Regions from separate parts of the Marinomonas maritima genome, predicted to be linked through region 3. Evidence: predicted binding sites of a transcription regulator. Region 3 holds the regulator's gene; each other region holds the start of a gene.
What was found. The regulator LexA, encoded in region 3, represses DNA repair genes until DNA is damaged. The targets are predictions, from matches to a motif close to TACTGTNTANNTANACAGTA.

Region 1 (4,295 bases), on a different contig from region 3:
CTGTCTAATGCTCAACGGGGAAGCGCATTTCGACCACCTCCTGATTTTTATTTAATTTAAAAAGAACATCTGCACGTTCCGGCATCACAGCCAACATATGACGAGTCAAGCGTTCGTAATATTGCATAAAACGTTTTAATTCATTACAAGACATTATTTTTAAATCAATCGTATCAAGTAAGATCCCATGAATGTCATGAAGATGGTCTTCCAACATTCGCTCCTGTTTATTACGCCAATGATAGACAACATCATAACTAGGCGCTTGCATCCATGTCATAAGATCAATTTTTGCAAACAGCGCCTTATAATCGTCTTTCAACAACTGGTTAACAGTGTTTCGCCACAATCCATCGGCATCCATTTCCTCCTCAAGTTGATTTATCGGACGATACAGAGTGTCATTGATAGGCGGTGCACCAACACACCACCCTTCGAATAAAACCACATCAACGGGGCCTTGAACTTCTTGCCATAAATGCACCGCTTTTCGATCATCAACCGATTTATCAAAACAGGGAAACTTCATTACCTCCCCATCCTTCAGATTTTTCAGCCTTTCAAAAAGCGTCAACGCAAAAGCAACATCATGCGTTCCAGGCACACCTCGTACAGAAAACATAGAGGTCGTTTCGTTAGCAAATTTAAGCCGATCATGATGCGTGCTGTATAAATCGTCTAAACTCAACACAATACAATTCAGATCAAAACCTTTATTCAATATACGACTAATAACACTACAAAAAGTTGTCTTGCCGCACCCTTGCGCACCGCCAACTCCAACAATTAAGGGCCCTCTTCCACTCTCCGCTTTTTGGCTCAACCAAGTGGCAAAAGGCAGGTACAAAGGATCCATCTGATCAATCAATGACGCATCCGCATACAAACAACTCAGGGTTTGTTCCACTTCAAAGCGTAATCGATGGGACAAAGGATCGGGCATACTTAGATTCGTACTGCTAAATTTTTCCTGCCGTTTTAACATAATGAACACCTCCTTCACGTTTTACTCTGCTGAGTATAGTAAGCCTTGAGAGGATTGATCAAATTTTACACAACTAAAAGAAAGGTAAGGTTAACTGAAGCGGCTTTGGTGGTGACAATCGATACCCAACACCAATAAGACGTACCGGACGTCGGTAACGCTCGTATGCTTGTTGCAATAACGTCAAAAACACGTCATCAGATAATTTATTTTTTATGGGCTGCTCTATCGTTGTTTGCTTAAAGTCATCAAATTTCATCTTGAGATAATACTTACTAAGTTGTGATTCAAAGTTTCGCCCTGTCATACGTTTTTTTAAATCGCTTAGCAAAATAGGCAACACTGTTTGGCATTCTTTGAGGTCCGGTAAGTCTTTTGAAAAAGTATGCTCGACTGAAATGCTTTTTCTTTCTCGCGATACGGAAACAGGACGATCATCAATACCAAGTGCAAACTGAGACAAACGAAAAGCCATGCTGCCGAAGTTTTTTTGTAACACAGCAAAGTCTAATGTTTGTAAGTCAGCGCAGTTGAATACACCCAATGCCGCCAACTTTTCCTGTGCTACACGACCAATACCAGAAATTGACTTAACAGGTACCGTGGAGACAAATTCAAATTGCTTCTCAGGCGTTACTACTGTCAAACCGTCCGGCTTATCCCAATCACTTGCCACCTTCGCAATGAACTTATTAGCCGCCACACCCGCAGAAACCGTAATACCAACTTCCAACCATATTCTTGAGCGTATTTCCTCAGCAATCCGTGTGGCGCTGCCTTGAAAGTGTGGCGAATCTGTCACATCAAGATACGCTTCATCCAAGGATAAAGGCTCAATAATATCGGTAAATTCTCGGAAAATAGCGTGCATTTGCGTAGAGGCCGTTCGGTACTTATGCATATTACCGGGTAACACTCTCAATGCAGGGCATAGGCGTTTGGCAACCGATGTCGGCATAGCGGAGCGAACGCCATAAACTCGAGCAGCATAATTCGCTGTAGAAAGAACACTGCGAGTATTTTCCGGCCCTCCAATGGCGATAGGAATATCTCGCAAGCTTGGGTCATCGCGCATTTCTATAGCAGCGTAAAAACAATCCGCATCAACATGAATAATTTTGCGATTTTGCGACATAGCCTTCAAAAAAAACTGTATAAAAAAACTGTATAAAAAAACAGTATACACCAATTAATCACTTCCACTCCACACCACAAAAAATGCAATTTTTTTCTCTAGAAAAAACACTCTCACTATAAAATGTTCTAAATAATTTGAAAAAATGCACCTAAAGAACCGTTTTACTATCAAAAACAAAGAAAAAGCGTTTTTTTCGATGCCCAAACATGGACGCTAGAGCGTAAAATGGTTTACATTTTGTTCATTAGATTAGCCATGTTGAAAAACAAAGGGATTTTCGAACACATTATTCAGTTAATTCCTGCAGCATTAACTCGCTCAATTGAAACAGCACTATGCAACACATACTACTTTTCAACGCAGGATATCAAGGCAAAGACATCCATATAAAGGGCACCACCATGACACTAACACTTCGAATTTTTTTAATAGCCATAGGTGCAATAACGCTCGCCGGTTGTCAAAATCTTAACCAACCAGGGACCGCTGGAACAGGCAGCCCTTGTACTACTGTCTCACCGTGTAACGGTAATACTGTTGGAAATAGTAATAGTGCACCTTACGGTTACGCCCAAAACGGCGCACTAAATGCAAACAACACCATTGCCGTTATTAAACAAGAGCCTATTATTGTCACTGCCACTGGCTACGCTGCCACAATGACAAACAAGCGCTTATCCAAATCTCAAGCTCGTATCATGACCCTGCGTAGTTCAATGCTAGATGCTTACCGAAACTTATCTGAACGAGTTTATGGTTTGAAAATCGACGGTTCCAGCTCATTGAGCAACATGGTGATGCAAAACGACGAACTAAGAACCTATGTAGATGCGTACTTGGTTGGAGCCAAAGTGGTGTCACAACGTGAGCATGAAGACGGTACATTCGAAACCGTCGTAGAAATGGCACTGCAAGAAAATTTTCGTCAATGTTTGAGTTCTAGCAGCGTACAAACAGATCCGAACTGTAAAATTCAACCCGGTTACCGCGCAATAAACGTTCAGAACTCTACACCGACGACTAACTTCTATAGTATTGAATAATGATGTCGTCCTTGAAATATTTATTAATCGTCTCTATTGCCTTATCTTTGCCTCTCACCGTTTTTTCAAAAACGGTTGATGCGGTCGGTGAAGCGGTTATTTATAACAACGACGTTTCCGATGCGCGCTATAGAGCGACTCAACAAGCGATAAAACAAGCTGTGCTTGAGTCAGGCTCTAGAGTCAATGTTAAAGATGAACTTTATAATGGCGAGCTTGAATCTAGCCTAGAAATACGAAGCTCTGGACACGTCCAAAAGGCTCGTATCATTTCTGAAGAACAAAACGGCGATTTCCTTAGGGTCGTTGCTCGTGTAGATGTCACACCAGACTCTCAGTGCAGCACTGGCCCAACAAGTTATTATAAAAAAACCGTTGGCATTACTGGATTTGAGCTACAAACACCTCAGCAAGCAAGGCTGGGGGAGCTGAGCAATATATCCAGAGAGCTCCCCAAAGGCCTAGCGGATGAAATAAATAAACAGGGCTATCTACGAGCGCTGACAGCCACAAACATTGCTATCTATCCCGACCTATTAAATGCGCCTTCTTCCACCAACTATGATGGCTCCTTAACGAACGTCACACGAATCAGCGAACAACTTGGCGTTCAATATATTGTTAGCGGCGTTATTAGAGATATTGGTGAAGTCTATTTAAGACGTCCTAATGATAAAGACGAAAAAGACGCTTTAGACGAAGGAATTGATAAAGAAAGGAACTTTGTGGTCGATATATATATATATGATGGCTTCAGTGGCGCGCTATTGTTCGAGCACAGATACAGCGAGATAGGGAACTGGGACATATCCGATCACGCAAGAATTGGTTTTGGAAGCGCAAAATTCTGGACAGTGCATTATGGAAAAGTAGTACAACAAGCATTAAAAGAAAGCGCTTTAGATACAAGTGAACAGCTTCGATGTCAGCCTTTTATCGCTAATATTTTTCGAACCGAAGGCAACAGAATACATATATCAGCAGGGTCATTAGCAGGAGTCAAACAAGGTGATAAGTTCAACGTTTATCGTCGTTATGAAGTGTTTAATCAACTTCAATCCGCTCAAACTCAGCTGAATAATGCAAATATCAGTGTTACAATAAAACAAGTACAACCCAACTTCTCAGT
Region 2 (4,295 bases), on a different contig from region 3:
TTTACATCACCAGAAAGTACCGCACCTTGGATAGAAGCACCAATGGCAACCGCTTCGTCTGGGTTCACGTCTTTACGTGGCTCTTTACCGAAGAATTCAGTTACTTTCGCTTGCACTAGTGGCATACGAGTCTGACCACCAACCAAGATAACTTCATCGATATCAGCAGCAGTCAGATCAGCATCTTTCAATGCTTGACGGCAAGGTTCAAGAGATTTCAATACAAGCTCTTCAACCAAAGACTCCAACTTAGAACGAGTCAATTTCACGTTCAAGTGTTTAGGACCAGACGCATCAGCTGTGATGTAAGGCAAGTTAACTTCTGTCTGAGAAGAAGAAGACAATTCAACTTTGGCTTTCTCACCTGCTTCTTTCAAACGTTGTAGTGCAAGTGGATCGTTATGCAGATCGATACCAGACGATTTTTTGAATTCAGCTGCTAGGAATTCGATAACACGCATATCGAAATCTTCACCACCTAGGAAAGTATCACCGTTTGTAGACAATACTTCGAATTGCTTCTCGCCATCTACGTCAGCAATTTCGATGATAGAAATATCGAACGTACCACCACCAAGGTCATAAACTGCGATAGTAGAATCGCCAGTGCTTTTATCTAGGCCATAAGCCAAAGCAGCTGCTGTTGGTTCGTTGATTATACGTTTCACTTCTAGACCAGCGATTTTGCCAGCGTCTTTTGTTGCTTGGCGCTGAGAGTCGTTGAAGTAAGCAGGGACAGTAATAACCGCTTCTGTTACTTTTTCGCCTAGGAAGTCTTCTGCTGTTTTCTTCATTTTCTTAAGAACTTCAGCGGAAATTTGTGGTGGCGCTTTCTTCTCGCCTTTCACTTCTACCCATGCATCGCCATTATCAGCAGCTACGATTTTGTAAGGCACCATAGAGATGTCTTTTTGTACAACATCATCTTTAAACTTACGACCGATCAAACGCTTAACTGCGAACACAGTATTTGTTGGGTTTGTTACCGCTTGACGCTTAGCAGATTGACCGACTAACACTTCACCATCATCTGCATAAGCAACAATAGACGGTGTGGTGCGATCGCCTTCAGCATTTTCAATTACACGTGCTTTCTCGCCATCTAATACGGCAACACAAGAGTTCGTTGTACCTAAATCAATACCAATGATTCTACCCATGGTTTGTCTCTCCAATAAATTCGTTTATTACAATGATGATTCTGTATTTGGGTCCGCTTTTTTATATTTCAAGCGCTTGGTGTCAAAAAAATGACAGGCAATTTAAGCCGCGCTTGAAACAACAACCATTGCCGGACGCAATAGACGGCCATTGAGCGTATAACCTTTTTGCACAACATCCATTACCGTGTTTGGCTCTAACTCAGGGTTTGGCACCATGGTAATAGCTTGATGTAATGCAGGGTTGAAAGGTTCGCCATGTGGATCAACCACGACCACTTCAAAACGCGCTAAGGTTTCAAGCAAGTCTTTTAACGTAAGCTCAACACCGTCACGAACAGGGTCTGATTCACCCGTTTCAGGAGCCGATGTCAACGCTCGTTCAAGGTTATCCGCAACATTCACAATTGATTTCGCAAATTTTTCGACACCAAATTTATGTGCCTTTTCAACATCTTGCTCCGCACGACGGCGCACATTTTGCGCATCGGCATGAGCTCGAAGTGCCGCTTCTTTATACTGAGCGACTTCTTCTAATGCTTTTGTAAGCTCATCATTTTCAGTAACTTCCTCTAAAAGCTCTGCTTCAGGCTCCAAAAGTTCTTCTACTGCTTCGTTTTGCGTTTCGCTTTTCAAAACTTGCTCCGCGTCTAGATTAGGATTTTTTTGCTGCTCACTCATTCTTTAACTCCAAATAACAGAAACAATTCTTTCTCTGTGCTGGTTATATGGGGACAGCTTTTTGCCTTTCAATACTAAAACCGCATTAATTTCATGGGAATTAAATTTGCGAACTAGTCTTGTCAAAAAACAGCCAACTACTGTATAAATAACCATATAAAATATTTTCTTTCTCGGAGCACTCTATGCTGACCAGTATCGCTATCTCCAACTTCGCCATTGTTGAATCCCTAGAGCTGGAATTCAAAAAAGGCATGACCGTGATTTCAGGTGAAACGGGCGCCGGTAAGTCCATTATGGTGGACGCCTTGTCTTTATGCTTAGGTGATCGCACTGACGCTGCGGTTGTAAGGCATGGCGAAAAAAGAGCTGACATAAGCGCCAGCTTCGATATACAGCAATACCCTCACGTTCATAAATGGCTTGAGGAAAGAGACCTAGAACATGACCAACACTGCATACTACGTCGCGTTATCAGCAAGGAAGGTCGTTCGAAAGCGTATATAAATGGCCGTCCTTGTACCTTAAGCGACTTAAAAGAAGTGGGCAGTCAACTTGTTGATATCCACGGACAGCACGAACATCAGTCTTTATTAAAAAAGAATGCTCAAAGACAACAACTTGATGCCTATGGCCAGTTAACCGACTTAAGTAAAAAAGTAAACCAGCAATACGCTGTTTGGCGACAACTAAAAGAAGAACTGTCCGCTCAACAAAATCGATCATCTGAACAGAATGCTAAAATTCAACTCCTCGCCTATCAAGCTCAAGAATTCCAGCAGCTTGATCTGCAAAAAGGTGAGATTGAAGCACTGGAAAACGAGCAAGCCTTTTTATCCAACATTGCTGATTCGCAATTTAAAGCCTATCAAGCCAGTGGCATTTTGATTGACAGCGACGAAGGCAACGTTTGCTCTTTATTACATCAAGCCATTAATAGCGCCAATCAAATCAACCCAACCACGAAAGAGCTCGAAAGCGCGCTCGATATGATGAATACCGCGCTTATTCAAGCCCAAGAAGCCGCGGATAGCTTACATCACTACCAAGATACGCTGGAGCAAAACCCAGAACGCCTCACCGAGGTAGAGCAACGCTTATCCGATATTTATGAAACGGCTCGAAAACACAGAACACTCCCAGAAACACTTTTAATACTGCGAGAAAGTGTCGAGACAGAATTGAATAGTCTGCAAGGCAGTGAAGAAAGCCTAGAATCACTGAAAGAAAAAGAAGAACAAGCCTACGAATCCCTAACTGCACTCGCCACAACATTGACCGAAAAACGAATAACAGCAAAAGACGACCTCGCTCAAAAAGTGGAAGAACAAGTTCATGGATTAGGTATGCCTCATGCCCGCTTCTTTATTCAGTGCCAACCACTTAATCAAGTGACGGCCAATGGGTTTGAAGACATAGAATACATGATCGCCTCAAACCCAGGACAGCCAGCTCAACCACTACGTAAAGTAGCATCGGGCGGTGAGTTGTCACGAATCAGTTTAGGTATCCAAGTGGTCACCGCGCATACATCAATTATTCCGACCTTGGTATTTGACGAAGTCGACGTTGGTATCAGCGGCGGTATCGCCGAAGTAGTTGGTCGCATGCTTCGCTCTGTTGGCAAACGCGGACAAGTTTTCTGCGTGACTCATTTAGCTCAAGTCGCTGCACAAGGTAATCAACACCTACGCGTCAGTAAATTAGTTGCGGACGAAGCAACATCATCACAAGTGGCATTATTAAAGGACCAAGAACGCACTCACGAAATTGCACGCCTATTAGGTGGGCTAGAACTTACAGAGCAAACCCTAGCGCACGCTCGTGAAATGCTTGGGAATGTTCAGTTACAGTAACAAGAAATTAAAAAAAGGGCTTAAACTCTGCAGTTTAAGCCCTTCACACTCACTAATAACGCAATAAAGCGTTTATTTTTTCTTTGGACGTACATACATAATCAAGCTGTGATCTTCAATATCGAAGCCATGTGCTTCAGCAATTTCATGCTGGCGTTGCTCAATAATAGGATCAACGAACTCAATTACTTTACCCGTCTCTAAACAAATCATGTGATCGTGATGATCACCTTTCGCTAGCTCAAAAACAGCTGTGCCCGCTTCAAAGTGATGGCGCTGAACCAAATCAGCTGTTTCGAATTGAGTTAAAACACGATAGACCGTTGCTAGGCCTACGTCTTCACCTTGATCGAGCAGGGTACGATAGACATCATCCGCGCTCATATGGCGGTCACCTGCAGTCTCAAGAATTTGTAAAATTTTCACTCTTGGCAAAGTTACCTTGAGTCCCGCTTTCTTTAGCTCTTGATTTTCGCTAGTCATGAGTCATTCTCTATTCGATCTTATTGATAATTACTTTATCATTAGCATACCAGAGTAAGGATAATACAAATGAAAAAATCAGTTTTTATACTATGCGCAGCACTTTCACTTGGCG
Region 3 (4,295 bases):
TCTCGACCAATGCAAATTCGAACAGCGAGTACTGGTGTATTTATGTCATGCTCTGGTTACGCATTACCGCCAAAAGAGCGCTGTAAGGCAACAATTAACCTTATTCGTGGGGATGATGTTGTTGCAGTTGATGACGAAGAGGGCGAATCTAAAGCTCTAATTAATAAGCATCGCTGTATTATTTGTGGCTCAGCGATGGACAGCTACTTGATGGATGAGCACCGCAAACTTCATGTCTGCGGTAATAACCCATCTTGCTCAGGTTATGAAGTAGAGCAAGGCACATTCAAGATAAAAGGCTACGATGGGCCTTTGCTAGAATGTGATAAATGCTCTTCGGACATGCAGTTAAAAACAGGACGCTTTGGTAAATATTTCGGTTGTACCAATGAAGAGTGTAAAAATACACGTAAATTATTAAAGAGTGGTGAGGCTGCGCCACCAAAAATGGACCCTGTTCCAATGCCAGATCTTGCTTGTCAAAAAGTTGAAGATCATTATATTTTACGTGATGGTGCGACAGGTTTATTTTTGGCGGCGAGTCAGTTCCCTCGTAAAAGAGAAACGCGTGCGCCCCTTGTAAAAGAATTGCTTCCTTACATGGATCAAATAGATCCTAAATACCATTTCTTTGCCAAAGCCCCTGTGGCGGATGGTGATGGCCTCCCAACTGTTATTCGCTATAGCCGTAAAACTAAAGAACAATATGTGATGACAGAAGAGGACGGCAAGCCAACAGGCTGGAAAGCTTACTTTGTTGGTTCTAAATGGGTCATCGAGGAAGGTAAGAAGAAGAAATGAGTAGTGTAAGTTTTGCTAGCCTAACGAACCAAAAAATAGATACGGCTAGGCGCTTTATTAAAGAAAGCCAAAGCAGCGAAGAAAAGTGGTTGGGGGTAGGGTTGGAAAGCTCGGCTATTTTTCAGTTAAGAAGTGCGCTGAATGGTTTATTGAAAGAAGTATCCTCTGCCTATTCATTATCTGGGTCGTTGGATGTTGCTAAATTATTAGCTGAAGCGGAAGCGAAGCAGATGATGGTGCCAGTGTTAAGTGAACTGAGTGGTTTGTTATCTCGCTCAGACTCCTGGTGTTCTCAGTTGCATCAGGCTTACTTGGTTCAGCTAGAGTGTTGTGCTGCCAGATCTATTGTTGAAGATGATAATGTCATCGGACGTGGAAGTGACGCGGGCGCTTCAGTTGGCTTTTACTTGGCTAGTTTAGTTGAGTTGGTGTTACGTTTTAGAGAAGAGTCATCAGAGTATTGAATATGAAAGAGTCCTACCTAGAAATTGTTGAGCTGGATAACGGCGATATTGTGCTCAGACCAGCCAGTGAAGACGGAGAGGAAACAATGCCACTGGCAACCTTGCAGATATCGGATGACACACGATCGTCTTTAAAGGATCGTTATTTTGAATTGGCAAAATGCATGTTTCATGCGGGTATTGATTTTGTTTATTCAGACGAAACTTATTTTGATGAAGAGTCCGGATATCTTGAAGGCGAAGAGTTGCGCCCGAAGATACTGCATTGAGTCTTAGATATATAGTTAGGGTAAAAGGCGAAGCGATGGCTTCGCCTTTTTGTTGAACGCTAAATTCCTTGGCGTATAACGCCGACGGATAGACCTTCAATAACAAATTCTTCGCTTTCTAGGTCAACAATAATGTCATTAAAGTCTTCATTTTCTGGAATGAGTCGAACAATGCTGCCATTTTGTTCAAATCGCTTTACCGTCACTTCGTCACCTATTCGAGCAACGACGATTTGACCATTTTGAACAGTGGTGGTTTTATGAACGGCTAAAAGATCGCCTTCCATAATGCCAATATTTTTCATACTTGTTCCAGAGACGGAAAGAAAATAATCTGCTTTTGGAGAAAACATGCTTGCTGGTATGTTGACATGAGAGGCAATATTTTCCTGAGCAAGAATCGGATAACCTGCAGCGACCTTTCCTATAATGGGCAGGCCAAGGTCTTCTGGTTCATCGTTCGATGCTTGATTGACTAAACGAATTCCACGAGAAGCGCCCGAGAGCATTTCAATAGCCCCTTTTCTACACAAGGCTTTTAGATGTTCTTCGGCAGCATTGGGGGATTTAAACCCAAGTCGACGAGCTATTTCAGCTCTGGTTGGCGGAAAACCAGTTTCACTAATAAATTCGCGAATGGTTTCTAGTACGTCAGATTGTCTTTTGGTTAATTTAATCATAGGTTATCTGGTTGTTTATACAGTAACTGTTATTATATACAGTATTCTTAACTAATCTCAATGATATAAATGCTTTCAGATGAACTAAAAAAACAAATACAACTTGCTTACCGAGCCTCTTTAGAGGCGAAGTCCCATAAACCAAGGGCTGGCCAGCGGGAAATGATCGGCGCCATCGCACGAACTTTGGGTAATATAAAACAAGGTAGTGAGGGCGAGCGACTCGATGAAAAACATGTCGCTGTCATTGAGGCGGGCACAGGCACAGGTAAAACTTTGTCTTATTGCTTGGCTGCAATCCCTATTGCGAAAGCTCGAGGCCTTAAATTAATCATATCTACTGCCACGGTGGCGCTACAAGAGCAGATTCTTCATAAGGAGTTGCCAGATCTACTTGAACATACTGAGTTGAGTTTTAAATACACACTGGCGAAAGGGCGAGGGCGCTATTTGTGTCTGAATAACCTTGAAGGCTTTTTAAGCTCAGAAGAACAGGCCATGGAAGACATGTTCGCTGGTCTTTTTGAGCAACACCTTAACTCGGATGATGTGAATACCGCTCTTTACCAAGAAATGGACACCGCATTGGGTAAAGGTGAATGGGATGGCGATAAAGATAATTGGGCAGGCATTATTCGAGATCAAGATTGGCGTCGCTTAACCACCGATCACCAACAGTGTACAAATCGAAATTGTGCTAACTATTCTGCGTGTCCGTTCTTTAAAGCGAGAGCTGAGATTGAAGTGGCAGATGTTATCGTGGCGAACCATGATTTGGTGCTAGCCGACTTGTCTCTGGGTGGTGGTGCAATACTTACACCGCCAAAAGAGACTATTTATGTATTTGATGAGGGTCATCATCTTCCAGATAAAGCGATAGGTCATTTTCGGCATGAAGTGCGTTTGCAGCAAAGTATTGCTTGGCTTCGTCAGCTTGAGAAAAACTTGGTCAACTTGAAGCAGGAGTTGACAGATGATGTCAGTCTTACTGGTCAGTTGTTGCTAAAAGTTCCGCAGCAAATACAAAGTATTGTGAATTTCATCCAATACGCACAGCAGGGTCTAGCCCCTTATATTCAAGGGTTAGGCTTGGATCAAGAAAATAACCAGCATCGTTTTGAATTTGGCCTCGTTCCGGATGAGCTTCGTCAGTTGGCGTACAGCCTGCAAACGTCTTATCAAAAGTTATTTAAAAACATCGAAAGCATTCAAGATGAATGTAAAAAGACCAAACAAAATGAGGGCATGGGTGTGACACCGGAAACGGCAGAGACTTGGCAGCCTATATTGGGCGTCATTCTCGGGCGACTGGAGCAAAGTGTGGGCTTGTGGCGCTTATATTCTACCGTCGATGATCAAAATTACCCGCCTAATGCTCGCTGGCTGATTTTGTCTGGGCAGGGAATGGAGCAGGATATTGAATTGGGAGGGTCGCCTATTCTTGCGGCTAATACATTAAGGCAGCAGTTATGGGATAAGTGTTTTGGTGCGGTCGTGACGTCAGCGACGTTAACAGCATTGAATCAGTTCCATCGATTTAATATGCGCTCAGGTGTACCTCAAGAAAGTGAATATTTACGTGTTATAAGTCCGTTCGATTTTCAAAAGAACGGCTTGCTAGTGGTGCCTGATATGGAACATGAGCCTAATCGTGTTGAGCAACATACCGCTGAAATTATTACTTATCTAGATGAGCATGTGAATATAGCAAAAGGCAGTTTAGTGCTTTTTTCTTCTCGTCGTCAGATGGAAGAGGTGGCTAAGTCGCTGTCTGCTGGACTACAAGAAATATTGCTAATGCAAGGGGAGCAATCTAAGCGCGTGATTTTGGATTCACATAGAGCGAGCATTGATAGTGGGAAAGGGAGTTTGTTACTCGGGTTGGCGAGTTTCGCTGAGGGTGTGGACTTGCCTGGTGACTATTTAACGTGTGTGTATATCGCGAAAATTCCTTTTTCTGTTCCTGATGACCCTGTCGAAGCAACATTGGCAGAATGGATTCAAAAACGTGGCGGCAACCCCTTTATGGAAATCACTATCCCTGATGCTTCCTTACGTATGGTTCAGGCCACGGGACGGCT

Region 1: dinB (DNA polymerase IV) is a predicted target of LexA. The motif match lies at 2,147-2,166, and genes of this name have one in related genera.
Region 2: recN (DNA repair protein RecN) is a predicted target of LexA. The motif match lies at 1,980-1,999, and genes of this name have one in related genera.

What each region holds. Positions count from the first base shown of each region.
Region 1 covers NZ_JAMZEG020000003.1:505,770-510,064, forward strand. Annotated here, with positions in the region: gene M3I01_RS14620 (hypothetical protein) at 5-985, opposite strand; gene dinB (DNA polymerase IV) at 1,059-2,120, opposite strand; gene M3I01_RS14630 (LPP20 family lipoprotein) at 2,525-3,166, shown strand; gene M3I01_RS14635 (flagellar assembly protein FlgT) at 3,169-4,295, shown strand, end outside.
Region 2 covers NZ_JAMZEG020000003.1:580,900-585,194, forward strand. Annotated here, with positions in the region: gene dnaK (molecular chaperone DnaK) at 1-1,160, opposite strand, end outside; gene grpE (nucleotide exchange factor GrpE) at 1,263-1,841, opposite strand; gene recN (DNA repair protein RecN) at 2,027-3,697, shown strand; gene fur (ferric iron uptake transcriptional regulator) at 3,770-4,180, opposite strand; gene M3I01_RS15025 (outer membrane protein assembly factor BamE) at 4,250-4,295, shown strand, end outside.
Region 3 covers NZ_JAMZEG020000002.1:910,863-915,157, reverse strand. Annotated here, with positions in the region: gene topA (type I DNA topoisomerase) at 1-801, shown strand, start outside; gene M3I01_RS10365 (DUF6586 family protein) at 798-1,265, shown strand; gene M3I01_RS10360 (hypothetical protein) at 1,268-1,534, shown strand; gene lexA (transcriptional repressor LexA) at 1,594-2,214, opposite strand; gene dinG (ATP-dependent DNA helicase DinG) at 2,284-4,295, shown strand, end outside.